4 regions of the Sodalis sp. RH20 genome follow, and region 3 is predicted to be linked to each of the others. Evidence: predicted binding sites of a transcription regulator. Region 3 holds the regulator's gene; each other region holds the start of a gene.
The links. Region 3 encodes Fur, which represses iron uptake genes when iron is present. Its sites were predicted from a motif close to ATAATAATGAGAACNACTATCAA; they were not measured.
Positions count from the first base shown of each region.

Region 1: a site for Fur is predicted at 1,585-1,607, ahead of fepD (Fe(3+)-siderophore ABC transporter permease). Genes of this name have one in related genera too.
Region 2: a site for Fur is predicted at 1,846-1,868, ahead of efeU (iron uptake transporter permease EfeU). Genes of this name have one in related genera too.
Region 4: a site for Fur is predicted at 1,425-1,447, ahead of bfd (bacterioferritin-associated ferredoxin). Genes of this name have one in related genera too.

Region 1 is NZ_CP178733.1:4,148,585-4,152,011, reverse strand. It holds gene fepG (iron-enterobactin ABC transporter permease) at 1-576, opposite strand, end outside; gene fepD (Fe(3+)-siderophore ABC transporter permease) at 576-1,562, opposite strand; gene entS (enterobactin transporter EntS) at 1,695-2,978, shown strand; gene fepB (Fe2+-enterobactin ABC transporter substrate-binding protein) at 3,053-3,427, opposite strand, start outside.
Region 2 is NZ_CP178733.1:731,015-734,441, forward strand. It holds gene ACL2XM_RS03520 (Bcr/CflA family multidrug efflux MFS transporter) at 1-71, shown strand, start outside; gene efeU (iron uptake transporter permease EfeU) at 1,924-2,754, shown strand; gene efeO (iron uptake system protein EfeO) at 2,791-3,427, shown strand, end outside.
Region 3 is NZ_CP178733.1:3,219,722-3,223,148, forward strand. It holds gene ybfE (LexA regulated protein) at 1-195, shown strand, start outside; gene fldA (flavodoxin FldA) at 374-889, shown strand; gene fur (ferric iron uptake transcriptional regulator) at 1,245-1,715, shown strand; gene alsR (transcriptional repressor AlsR) at 2,280-3,167, shown strand; gene alsB (D-allose transporter substrate-binding protein) at 3,189-3,427, shown strand, end outside.
Region 4 is NZ_CP178733.1:5,396,299-5,399,725, reverse strand. It holds gene ACL2XM_RS24550 (prepilin peptidase) at 1-503, shown strand, start outside; gene bfr (bacterioferritin) at 645-1,124, opposite strand; gene bfd (bacterioferritin-associated ferredoxin) at 1,198-1,392, opposite strand; gene tuf (elongation factor Tu) at 1,567-2,751, opposite strand; gene fusA (elongation factor G) at 2,823-3,427, opposite strand, start outside.

The DNA.
Region 1 (3,427 bases), 930 kb from region 3:
GGTCATGCCGTTAAGCGATCCGGCGCTCCATAGCCCGGCGGTCAGGGCGGATTCCAGCGAGGCGCTGACCACCAGCCAGGTGTTAAGCGATACCAGCAGGGCGCGAACGGCAATGCCGACGATAATGAGCCGGAAGGTCTGGATGCCGTTGCGCCAGGCCAGCAGGTAGACTACGGCGGCGGTCAGCAGGCCGCCGGCAAGGGCCGCGCCGGTTATGCCCAGATAGCTGCTGTTGAACAGCACTATCGCTATCAATACGGCGCTGTGCGCGCCGGTATTGAAACCCATGACATCCGGGCTGCCGAGCGGGTTGCGCATCAACGACTGGAAAATAGCGCCGCTGGCGCCCAACGCCGCGCCCAGCAATAACGCCATCGCCACCCTGGGCAACCGCCATTGCGTCACGATAACCTGGATATTGTGCGCCGCCGCGCCGCGCAGGGCGTCCACCACCTGCCGGGCCGGAAGCGGGAGCGACCCGGCGCCGAGGGCGTAAATCGCCAGCGCAAGGCAGGCAAGCAGCAGGATGCCGACGGTCAGCGACGTCCTGATCCGGGCGTGCCGGTTCGCCATCATCACCGGCTTATCATCCGGTGGCGGCGTACCAGGGCTATCAGCACCGGCGCGCCGAGCAGCGCCGTTATCACCGATACGCGCAGCTCGCCGGGCACCATCACCCGGCCCGCCATATCGCTGCCCAGCAGCAGCAGCGGCGTAAGCAGCAGCGTCCAGGGCAGCAGCCAGCGGTGGTCCGGGCCGGCTATCCAGCGCGCGATATGCGGCATCATCAGCCCGATAAAGGCTATCGGCCCCGCCAGCGCCGTAGCCGCGCCGCATAACAGGGTAATGGCCGCCAGGCCGAGCAGCTGCGTCAGGCCCACCCGCGAGCCCAGCGCCGTCGCCAGTTCGCTGCCCATGCCCAGGGTATTGAGCGCCCGCGTTAGCCAAAGCGTCAGGCCGGTGCCCAGGACGATAGGCCAGATAACGGCGTTTACCGCCGCCATGCTGCGGATATCCAGCGAACCGGCCTGCCAGAAGCGCAATTGGTCGTAGACCAGGGGATTGAGCAAGGAAATACCGGAGGCCATGCCGTCCAGCACCGCGCCCAGCGCCACGCCCGCCAGGGTGAGGCGAATGGGGTTCAGCCGCCCGCCGCCTGCCGCGCCGATTAACGCCACCAGCAGGGCGGCGGCCAGCGCGCCGGCAAAGGCAAACCACAGGTAGCGATCGATGGAGGCGGCGCCGAAAAAGGTGATGCCCAGCACCACGGCGAACCCCGCGCCGGCGTTGACGCCAAGAATGCCGGGGTCGGCCAGCGGATTGCGGGTCAGGGTTTGCATCAGGGCGCCGGACAGCCCCAGGGCGATGCCCGCCAGCAGCCCGGCCAGCGTGCGCGGCAGGCGGCTCTCGAGGATAATAATACAATCCGGGCTGCGGCAGGCGCCGGTCAGCGCGGGCAATACCTGGTCGGCGGGAATGGTTTTGGCGCCGATAAACAGGCTCGCCGCCATCAATAATGCCAACAGCACGCCGCTTAACAGCAATCCGTAATAATGGCGCATAAAAGGCTAAACCATAAATTATATGATAATGATATTTATTATCGTTATTACTCGCAATAACTTATGATAGCATGACTGCTTCCCTGATTGCAGCGCCCAGTGGCGTCGAATTCCCCGGATAGTTAGCGTCTTATGCAAAAACCCTCGTATTTACTCGATATCAGCCTGCTGAAAACCCACCCCGCCTTCCGGGCGGTTTTTATCGCGCGGTTTTTGTCCATCCTGGCGCTCGGCATGCTGGCGGTGGCGGTGCCGGTGCAGATACAGGCCATGACGGGGTCCACCCTGCAGGTCGGGCTGGCGGTGACGCTGGCGGGCGGCGGTATGTTCGTCGGCCTGCTGGCCGGCGGGGTGATGGCGGATCGCCGCGAGCGGCGCGGGCTTATCCTGTTTGCCCGCGCAACCTGCGGGGTGGGGTTTATCGGCCTGTGCCTTAACGCGCTGCTGCCGGTACCGTCCCTGTTCGCGATTTATCTGCTGGCGGTGTGGGATGGTTTTTTTGGCGCGGTGGGGGTGACGGCGCTGCTGGCCGCCACGCCGTCGCTGGTCGGGCGGGAAAATGTCATGCAGGCGGGCGCCATCAGCATGCTGACCGTGCGCTTCGGCGCCATTTTATCACCGGCGGCGGGCGGCCTGGTCATCGCCTCCGGCGGGGTGGCCTGGAACTACGGGCTGGCGGCGCTTGGCACGCTGCTGACGCTGTTGCCGCTGCTGCGCCTGCCCAGGCTGGCGCCGCCTCCCCAGCCCCGGGAACACCCGCTGCACGCGCTGGCCGGCGGCATGGCCTATCTGTTTCGTCATAAAACCATCGGCCTGGTGGCGCTGATCGGCGCCCTGCTGACCATGGCAAGCGCGGTACGGGTGCTTTACCCGGCGCTGGCGATAAGCTGGCATATCAACGCCGCCCGGCTGGGGCTGATGTATGCGGCGGTGCCCCTGGGCGCGGCGATAGGCGCGTTTACCAGCGGCCGCGTCGCCGCCACGGCGCGGCCGGGAAGAATGCTGCTGCTTACCGCCGTCATGGCGTTTATCTGCGTCGCGGCATGCAGCCTGATGCCGTGCTACGCGCTGGCGCTGCTGTGTCTGGCGGGCTTTGGTTATTTCAGCGCCATCAACTCGCTGCTGCAATATGCATTGATACAACAGCTGACGCCGGATCATCTGCTGGGCCGCATCAACGGCCTGTGGACCGCGCAGAACGTCACCGGCGACGCGCTGGGGGCGCTGGTATTGGGGGGGTTGGGCACCCTGATGCCGCCGGGGCTGGCCGCCGCGGCGTTCGGCCTGGCGGCGGCCCTGGCGGGGCTACTGCCGGCGCTGGCGCTGCGGGGCCTGCGCGCCGTGGATATGGCGCGGCATCGGGATCAGGGCCGGCCGGCGGATGAAATCCCGCCCGCCGGCCGCAGTGAGCCATAACCGCCATGAATCCCCGCCCGGCCGGGAATGGCCGCGGCATGACGCGGTTAGCCACGCGGCAGGATGGGGAAAGATCACGGCTTGGCGAACAGCTGTTCCAGGCGGGCCAGCACATTGCTGGCGCTGTAGTAATCAAGGCGGAAGGTGTCGTTGCCAAGGGCGTAGACCCGGCGGTTTTGCACCGCCGGCAGATGCGCCAGGAACGGATTGGCCAAGAGCAACCGGGCGCTGGCGTCATCGCCGGCAAACAGCAGAAAGGTTTGCCCGTTCAGGCCGGCGGCCAGGTTTTCGCCGGACAGCTGGACGATGTCCTTGCGCACGCCCATGCTTCGGCCGCCGACGGGGGTGGCGGGCGGTTCGACCAGCGTAAAGCCCAGCTGGCGCAGCAGCTGGCCCTGCGGCGAATCGGCGGTCCACAGGTTGGCGGCTTTGCCGTCCGGCTGGTATAC
Region 2 (3,427 bases), 2.5 Mb from region 3:
GCACCATCAGCGCGATGTTGTGTTATCTGTATGCCAGCCGTCCGCGGCGGGCGGCGCGTACCGCGTCATAGCGTTTTCCTTTTCACACGCCGGGCGTTGGCACGTTCTCCCTTAACACTTCTGTTTTGGGTTTGGTGTTGGCGGGCTTACCGTGCCATGGGGTGCTCTGTTGGGCGGGAACACCACGCCGATTCGACCCCATTGGCACGCTCTCCCTTTTACACGTCTTGTGTAGGTTTGGCGATAGCCGTCCTGGCAATATTGGGCTTCCGTGAAGATAAATGTCGCCCCGGCGAGGGTTTCGCCTGCTTTGCGTTAGCGTGCGTCAGGGCTTATGACGCCTCGGCAAGGGTTTCGCCTGCTTTGCGTTAGTGTGCGTCAGGGCTTATGTCGCCTCGGCAAGGGTTTCGCCTGCTTTGCGTTAGCGTGCGTCAGGGCTTATGTCGCCTCGGCAAGGGTTTCGCCTGCTTTGCGTTAGCGTGCGTCAGGGCTTATGACGCCTCGGCAAGGGTTTCGCCTGCTTTGCGTTAGCGTGCGTCAGGGCTTATATCGCCACGGCAAGGGTTTCGCCTGCTTTGCGTTAGTGTGCGTCAGGGCTTATGTCGCCTCGGCGAAGGTTTCGCTTGCCGTGCGTGAGGTGTTCATAGGTATTGCCGGATGCCGGCAAGCGACAAAGAGGCCGTACCGCGACGGCCTCCTTGACCTCCGCGCGCCCGGCAGGTCGCGCGTCGCTGCGCGATGCCTTCCGCCGCCAATGTCCCCGTGATGCACCGGCCCGTTATGCGCTCCCGGCGCAACGGGCCTTTCGCCGCTCCCGGCGGCTCATGCCGGGACCACCGGCGCCGTCAGCACGCTTTATGCCGGGATATCTGTCGCGGCCAGCGCTGTGATGTATAGGGCATCGGCGCCGCTGTGGGTTTAGTGGAAGGTGGTACAGCAGACAGAGAAGCGGCTAATCATTGTGCAATGCAAAAGGCACCGCGACAGGTCAGTCATACATGCAAATATACATGCAGTCGGCAGCCGGCAATTATCAGTCATACATCATGCGATGCAGCCAACATTTACACCGTCAGCAGTCATACGGCCAGCGTCTCATACCGCCGGAAATTATGGTCAGACAACCACGTAGCCGGGCATAAACCCGCCACAGTGAGAGTAGGTAGCTGGCCGCAAATCTTAGCTAAACTAAACTAAGCCAAGCTAATTTAAGTTAACCCAAAATTAATACCGATATTTTTCCCGGTACGTGCATATTACTTACTACCAAAAAACGCTATTTTACTCACAGACGATGGTGTTGACGTGGTGCCGGCATAGAGTGCGCCGGCAGCGCGCATCCCGGCTGGATGAGCCGCCGGGAGCGGCGAAAGCTAAGGGCCGCGCCGGGAGCGCGTCCCGTGCGGTCCCAAAGCCGGGATGCGTGATGCCGGGAACCGCGCAGCGGCGCACGATCTGCCGGACGCGCGGAGGTCAAGGAGGCCGTCGCGGTACGGCCTCTTTGTCGCTTGCCGGCACCCAGCATTCCATATAACCGCCGAACGCACGGCAAGCGAAACCCGCGCCGAGGCGACATAAACCCTGCCACAAGGCAAGCCAAGGCACAGCAAGCGAAACCCGCGCCGAGGCGACATAAACCCTGCCACAAGTCAAGCCAAGACACAGCAAATAAAACCCGCGCCGAGGCGGCATAAACCCTGCCACAAGGCAAACCAAGGCACAGCAAACAAAACCCTCACCGAGACCACTTAACCCCTGACGCCCCCTTTACCTTTTATTTATCCTGAAACCTTTTGTAGCGCGTCGGTTACAAATAGTCGCAAATCTGCGCTTGTGTTTCTTTTCCTCGTAATGATAATCAATATCGTTTTAATTGACGTTTCTTTACTTTTTATCGCCCCCAAAAGCATCGAGGTGATGGGTATGTTTGTGCCTTTTCTGATTATGCTGCGTGAGGGTCTCGAGGCGGCGCTGATCGTGAGCCTTATCGCCGGCTATCTGAAAAAGACCGGCCGCGGCCGCTGGCTAAAAGCGGTGTGGGTGGGCGTGCTAAGCGCGGCGCTGTTGTGCCTGGCGGTGGGTGTCGTCATTAACGAAACTACCGGCGAATTTCCGCAAAAGCAACAGGAACTGTTCGAGGGCATCGTGGCGGTGCTGGCGGTCCTCATCCTTACCTGGATGGTGTTCTGGATGCGCAAGATGTCCCGTTCGATTAAAGCCCAGCTGGAAAGCGCCGTCGATCAGGCGCTCAGCAATGCCCGCGGGCAGGGCTGGGCGCTGGTGGGCATGGTGTTTTTTGCCGTGGCCCGCGAGGGGTTGGAATCGGTGTTTTTTTTGCTGGCGGCGTTTCAGCAGGACGTGGGCATCGAGGCTCCCATCGGCGCGGTGTTGGGATTGGCCTGCGCCATCGTCTTGGGGATGCTGATGTATTACGGCGGCATCCGCCTGCGCATGGAGAAGTTTTTCAAATGGACCAGCCTGTTTATTCTGTTTGTGGCCGCGGGGCTGGCGGCCGGGGCAATTCGCGCTTTCCACGAAGCGGGATTATGGAATGGTTTCCAGGCAATCGCGTTTGATTTCAGCGCCACCCTGTCCACCCAATCGTTGTTCGGCACCTTGCTTGAGGGGCTGCTGGGTTATCAGGAAGCGCCCACCGTCAGTGAAGTGGCCGTGTATTTGTTATACCTGGTGCCGGCTCTGGTGATGTTTTTCCTGCCTGCGCGGGGCAACCGGACGACACGTGTCGCCGGATAAAATCCATTAAATTGTTCCACTATTCAGGGTAAAAAAATGTCCAATATGCAACGCTTCCGTCGCCGCATTCTTCCTGCCGCCTTACTGGTGGCGCCGGTGCTGTCGGCATGGGGCTGGCCCGCGCTGGCGGCCGATATTCCCCAGGTCAAGATTACCGTTAACGATAAGCAGTGCGATCCGATGGCGCTGACCGTTAAACCGGGCAAAACGCAGTTTATTATTCATAACACCAGCCAGAAAGGGCTGGAGTGGGAAATCCTCAAGGGCGTGATGGTGGTCGAGGAGCGCGAGAACGTGGCGCCGGGCTTTACCCAGAAGATGACCGCCACCCTGGAGCCGGGGGAATACGATATGACCTGCGGCCTGCTGAGCAATCCGAAGGGCAAGCTGACGGTTTCGGCGGACGGCGGCGCGGGCGCGGCGAAACCGGATGCCATGGCGCTGGTGGGGCCGATTGCCGATTATAAAGTCTATGTGCTGCAACAGGTCGGCGAGCTTGTCTCCCATACCAAGACCTTTACCGATGCGGTGAAGAAAGGCGATCTGGCCACCGCGCAGAAGCTATTTGCCCCCACCCGCGTGTACTACGAGCGTATCGAGCCTATCGCCGAACTGTTCTCGGATCTGGACGGCAGTATTGATGCCCGCGAAGATGATTTCGAGCAGAAATCCG
Region 3 (3,427 bases):
ATCAACAAGCGTAACCAGCTGCGCCGGGATAAAAAGCGCGGCCTGCGCCGGGTGGAGCTGAAAATCAACGCCGAGGCGGTGGATGCGTTAAATGAGCTGGCCTACCGGCAAAACCTGTCGCGCAGCGAGCTGATCGAATTGATTTTACTGGCCGAGCTTGAACGGCAACAAGGCGCGGATCCGCATCCGGAGTAAACTTGCCGGCCCGGTAAAGCGCCATCCCGTCCAGGGCCCAAGGCCGCGAACGGGGCAAATTTGCGACAAAACCCGGCCGGCGAGTTTCTCCCCGCATTAGGGTCTGCTATGATTGCCGCAGAGCATCGCTGATTCTGTTACGGAACATATCCATAATATTTAAGAGGTTTTCAAATTCATGGCAACTGTAGGCATTTTTTTTGGCAGTGACACCGGCAATACCGAAAATATTGCCAAAATGATTCAGAAGCAACTGGGTGCGGATGTTGCCGAAGTTCATGACATTGCCAAAAGCAGTAAAGAAGACCTGGCGCGGTTCGACACCCTGCTGCTCGGCATCCCGACCTGGTATTACGGCGAAGCGCAATGTGACTGGGATGATTTTTTCCCCACCCTGGAAGAAATAGATTTCTCCGGCAAAAAAGTGGCGCTGTTCGGCTGTGGCGATCAGGAGGATTACGCCGAATATTTCTGTGACGCCATGGGCACCATTCGCGACATTATCGAGCCCAACGGCGCGACCATCGTCGGTCACTGGCCCACCGCCGGCTACCATTTCGAAGCGTCGAAAGGACTGGCGGACGACAATCACTTCATCGGCCTGGCCATTGACGAAGACCGCCAGCCCGAGCTGACCAATGAACGCGTGGACGGCTGGGTGAAGCAAATCAGCGCTGAATTGCAGCTCAGCTAAAGTCAAGCCGTGCGGGAGGGTGCCGCCGCCGCGGCGCCCGGCAAGGGAATCGGTTGCCGTCATGGCGTCGGGACGGCGCCGCCAACCTCACTGATAACTAAATCCTTTCAAATTAATAGATACAAGTTTTTAACTTTTATCCACAACGCGGTACAATAGCGCAGCGGTTCCACCCTTTTTAGCAAAATGTTGCAGAATTCGCCCCCTGAAACGGGCTATAGTTGTTAACAAGGCGCGGTTTTCATTTTGGACAGGCAGTCTTATAATGAGACGGCGTCACATTTTTCGGGCCGACCGATGTTATAGGCTAAGTTAGCCTACAATCAGATTATCAAAGTAACAGGACTAAACCCGCATGACTGACAATAATATTGCATTGAAGAAGGCCGGCCTGAAAGTCACCCTTCCCAGACTGAAGATTCTGGAAGTGTTGCAAGATCCGGAATGCCATCACGTCAGTGCGGAAGATCTGTACAAAAAACTGATCGATATGGGTGAGGAAATCGGCCTGGCCACGGTATATCGCGTGCTAAACCAATTTGACGACGCCGGTATCGTAACCCGCCACAATTTTGAAGGCGGCAAATCCGTTTTTGAACTGACGCAACAGTATCATCATGACCACCTGATCTGTCTGGACTGCGGCAAGGTTATCGAATTTCGCGACGAGTTCATCGAAGCGCGCCAGCGTGATATTGCCAAAAGGCACAATATCAAGCTGACCAACCATAGCTTATATCTGTATGGGCATTGTGAAATCGGCAACTGCCGCGAAGACGAAACGCTGCACGATCACGCCGATATGCTCAACGGCGTAAAAGAATAACCGCGGCGCGGTCCGTTTCTCCAAAGCGGCTGTTATCGCGCCGCTTTCTCACCCTGCAACGATTTTTTTTCAATGAGGCTAAACGCCGCCCGTCCCCTTCCCTGGTAACGTTTCCTTCCCGAAGCGCGTCGACAAGCGTCGTATCCGCCAATCACCGCCGTGCTCACCGCCGGCAAACTCCAGAAAACTTCACAGAAAATAAAAATAAATAAAGAATAAATAGAGGCCCTGGGACGCTATTTTGGGCTAATTTGCGTAATCCATTGAAACGACAGCGTTTTTATTGCGATTTTTTCACCGGGTAAATTATTCTGTGAATCTGATGATAAAGCTATTTTTCGCTGTCAGCAGTAAGCGACAACAAAAGATACATTTTAATTATATGATTTTATTGAATTAATATAGCCAAAAATACCTTCCTGAAATTAACCCGGATCGATGACTCGATTTTTACACAAAAAGTTAATTTATAAATTAATAAAAAACGTGAAGTTCGCAGCAGATTTTAAACTTTCGCCATGGTGATATAGTGACAGGCAATGTTAATCACCAGAGATAGTCCAGATGAATGATGCGGAACTGCAAAACGATATGCCGCGCGGCATAGGCATTGCTCCTTATATTCGTATTAAACAAGAAGGCATGACTGAAAACGAAAGCCGGATAGTGGAGTGGTTTTTATCTCCCGGCAACCTCACCGACGTCTCGGGGATCAAAGAGGTGGCCCTGAGTCTGGGCCTGTCGGAAGCCATGATTGTCAAGGTGTCGAAAATTCTCGGTTTCAGCGGCTTTCGCCAGCTGCGCAGCGCCATCGTCGAGTATTTCGATCATGCCGACCATGATATCACCGCCGAACTCTCGCCCACCGACAGCCCGGAGGATGTGGTCAACAAAGTGTTTAACCTGACCGTACGCACCATTGTCGAAGGCCAGGCGATAGTCGACGCCAACGTCATCCAGCAGGCGGCCCAATGCTTTTTTGCCGGCCATCAGCGCGAGCTGTACGGCGTCGGCGGCTCTAATTCCATTTGCGCGGACGTGCAGCATAAATTCCTGAAAATCGGCTTGCGTTGCAATGCCTACCTGGACGCGCATTTGATGATGATGTCGGCCTCCCTGTTGCAACCGGGCGATGTGGCGTTGGTGGTATCCCATTCGGGCCGCACCAGCGATCTGAAACGGGTGGTGTCGATTGCCAAGGATAATGGGGCCAAGATCATTTGTATTACCCATAGCAGCAATTCCCCCATAGCCCAGCTGGCTGATTTTAATATTTGTTCACCGGCGCCGGAAACGCCGTTATTAGGCAGAAACGCTTCGGCCCGTATTTTGCAGCTTACGCTGCTGGATGCGTTTTATGTCTCGGTAGCGCGGCAGGATATCGAGCTGGCGAATAAAAACCTGGAAAAAACGAGTTCCATTACCAAGTACCTGAAGCGTGATTATAAATAATTCTCTTTTGGAGATAGAATAATGAATAAATTTCTTAAATTGGCCGGTGGCGCCGCCTGTGGACTGATGTTGTCCACCGTGGTCCACGCGGCAGCCGATTACGCCGTTGTTCTTAAAACATTATCCAACCCTTTCTGGGTAGAGATGAAACAAGGCATTGAGAAAAAGGCCCAGGATCTCGGCGTGACGGTGGATATATTCGCGTCACCGTCGGAAGGCGACTTCCAATCGCAATTACAATTATTCGAGGATTTAACCAA
Region 4 (3,427 bases), 2.2 Mb from region 3:
CCCGCCAGATGTGGAAACGGCGCTGCGAGGCAAGCTGCGCGCTGGCGTTCCTGGCGGCGTTCGCCGCCCTGCCGGCGGAACGCCTGGTGAGCGGCCTGGTGTTCAGCTGGTTTTTATTAACGCTGAGCTGGATTGACTATCATACCCTGCTGCTGCCCGACCGGCTTACCCTGCCCTTCCTGCTGTGCGGACTGCTCAGCCCGCTTGGCGAACCGCAATCGCTCTATGTCGGCCTGCTGGGCGCGCTGTGCGGCGGCGGCGGCCTGTGGCTGCTGAACGGGGTGTTTTACCGGGTGAGAGGCTACGCGGGGCTGGGCGGCGGCGATATCAAGCTGCTGAGCGGGCTGGGGGCCTGGCTGGGATGGCAAGCGTTGCCGCTGTTATGCGCGAGCGCGGCGCTGACCGGGATAGCGTGGTGGCTGCGGCGCCGGACGGCGGATAAAGACATTCCCTTTGGTCCCTGCCTGGCGCTGGCAGGCTGGTGGATATACCTCGGCCCTTAGCGCCACTGCCCGGCCGCACATGACAATGCGGCCAGGTTACGCCGGAAACGCGGCAGCCAGGAGCCGATGCGTATCGGTCATAACCGTCGCATCATGCGCAGGCGTTGCTTTATCATTATTTAGCGGGGAACAGCCTGACGCCTATTGCGCCGCATCTTTTAACTGGGACTGGAGATAGTTCTGCAGGCCGACCAGTTTGATTAAATCCAGTTCGGTTTCCAGGAAATCGATATGGTGCTCTTCGTCCGCCAATATCTCGATCAGCAGATCGCGGGTGACATAATCCCGGACGCTGTCGGCATAAGAGATGCCTTCGCGCAGATCCTGCGCGCCCTGCAGTTCCAGGTTCAAATCCGAACGCAGCATTTCCTCGACATTTTGCCCGATGTTAAGCGTGCCCAGATCCTGCAGGTTAGGCAGTCCCTCCAGGAAAAGAATACGCTCGATATAACGATCGGCGTGCTTCATTTCATCGATGGATTCGTGGTATTCAATGTCGTTCAGACGCATCAGCCCCCAGTTCTTAAACATACGGGCGTGCAGGAAGTACTGATTGATGGCTACCAGCTCGTTGCCAAGCAGGGTATTGAGATGGGTGATAATTTGGTCATCGCCTTTCATAATTCACTCCTCCGTTGCGGTAATGTACAGAATATAACCGCGTCAGAGTAAATCAAGGTAATAACCCTACTAATTATGCAATTTTTTCAAACGGCACTAACTGCTGTAATTCGTCTTCCATAACCAACCGGGCCTTGCATGCGCATTTACCGCATTTATTCGCCACCGGCACGACACTTTTAAGTTCTTGAAACGTCTTCGGTTGGTAGTTTCTTACCGCCTTGCGTATGGCAGTATCGCTTACCGCATTACACAAACAAACGTACATTTTTCATACTCATTAAAATCAAATTAGGCATAATTTAAATGAGAACGAGTGTCATTTCAATAGCAGAACTATTTTTGTTTTGTAAATATCCGTCGCCGGTAAATAACCGCTTCTTTTTGCAGCAAATAAAAAAAGGGCGCCAAGGCGCCCTTTTTTGCATAAAACGGAAATGTCTTACGCGATAACCTTGGCAACCACGCCGGCGCCAACGGTACGGCCGCCTTCGCGAATAGCGAAACGCAGGCCGTCGTCCATGGCGATCGGGGCAATCAGGTTAACAACCATTTTGATGTTGTCGCCAGGCATAACCATTTCCACGCCTTCCGGCAGTTCGATGGTACCGGTCACGTCAGTGGTACGGAAGTAGAACTGAGGACGGTAGCCTTTGAAGAACGGCGTATGACGGCCGCCTTCATCCTTGGACAGGATGTAGACTTCGGATTCGAACTGGGTATGCGGGTGGATTGAACCCGGTTTAGCCAGTACCTGGCCGCGTTCCACGTCGTCACGCTTGGTGCCGCGCAGCAGGACGCCGACGTTTTCACCGGCACGGCCTTCGTCCAGCAGTTTACGGAACATTTCAACGCCGGTACAAGTGGTCTTGATGGTGGCTTTGATGCCGACGATTTCAACTTCTTCGCCCACTTTAACGATGCCGCGTTCCACACGACCGGTTACCACGGTGCCGCGGCCGGAGATGGAGAATACGTCTTCGATAGGCAGCAGGAACGGCTTGTCAATCGCACGTACCGGTTCCGGGATGTAGGTATCCAGGGCTTCGGCCAGTTCGATGATTTTAGAGGTCCAGGCTTCGTCGCCTTCCAGTGCTTTCAGCGCGGAACCACGGATTACCGGGGTGTCGTCGCCTGGGAAGTCGTACTGGGACAGCAGTTCGCGCACTTCCATTTCAACCAGTTCCAGCAGTTCTTCGTCATCGACCATGTCGCATTTGTTCATGAAGACGATGATGTAAGGAACGCCTACCTGGCGAGCCAGCAGGATGTGTTCGCGGGTCTGCGGCATCGGGCCGTCGGTTGCGGCAACCACCAGGATTGCGCCATCCATCTGGGCGGCGCCGGTGATCATGTTTTTCACATAGTCGGCGTGTCCCGGGCAGTCTACGTGCGCGTAGTGGCGGGCCGGGGTATCGTATTCAACGTGGGACGTGTTGATGGTGATACCACGGGCTTTTTCTTCCGGTGCGTTGTCGATCTGATCGAAGGCACGGGCGCTGCCGCCGTAAGCTTTGGCCAGCACGGTGGTGATGGCGGCGGTCAGGGTGGTTTTACCATGGTCGACGTGACCGATGGTGCCGACGTTAACGTGCGGTTTTGTACGTTGGAACTTTTCTTTAGACACGGCTATATTCCTTACTCTTATGCTCTCCCCCATTGGAGAGAGCACGGGATATTAATTGTAGACCCTAAAGCTTATTTACCGGCTTTACGGGCTTCGATAATGGCCTGAGCAACATTGTTCGGTGCTTCATTGTACTTCAGGAACTCCATGGAGTAAGAAGCACGGCCCTGAGTCTGTGAACGCAGATCTGTAGCATATCCAAACATTTCAGACAAGGGGACCTGCGCACGAACGGTCTTGCCGGTCGCAGTATCTTCCATGCCGTCGATCATGCCGCGACGACGGTTCAAGTCACCGATAACGTCACCCATGTAGTCTTCCGGCGTTTCAACTTCAACTTTCATGATAGGTTCCAGCAGAACTGGTTTCGCTTTCATGAAGCCTTCTTTAAACGCCATGGAACCGGCAATTTTAAACGCCATTTCCGAGGAGTCGACTTCGTGGTATGAACCATCGAAGGCCGCAACACGGACGTCCACAATCGGATATCCGGCCAGAACGCCGTTTTTCAGCTGTTCCTGGACGCCTTTATCCACCGCGGGCACGTATTCTTTTGGAACCACGCCGCCGACGATTTCATTAAGGAATTCGTAGCCTTTACCACCTGGTTCCATCGGTTCGATACGCAACCAGATGTGACCGAACTGACCGCGACCACCGGACTGACGAACAAACT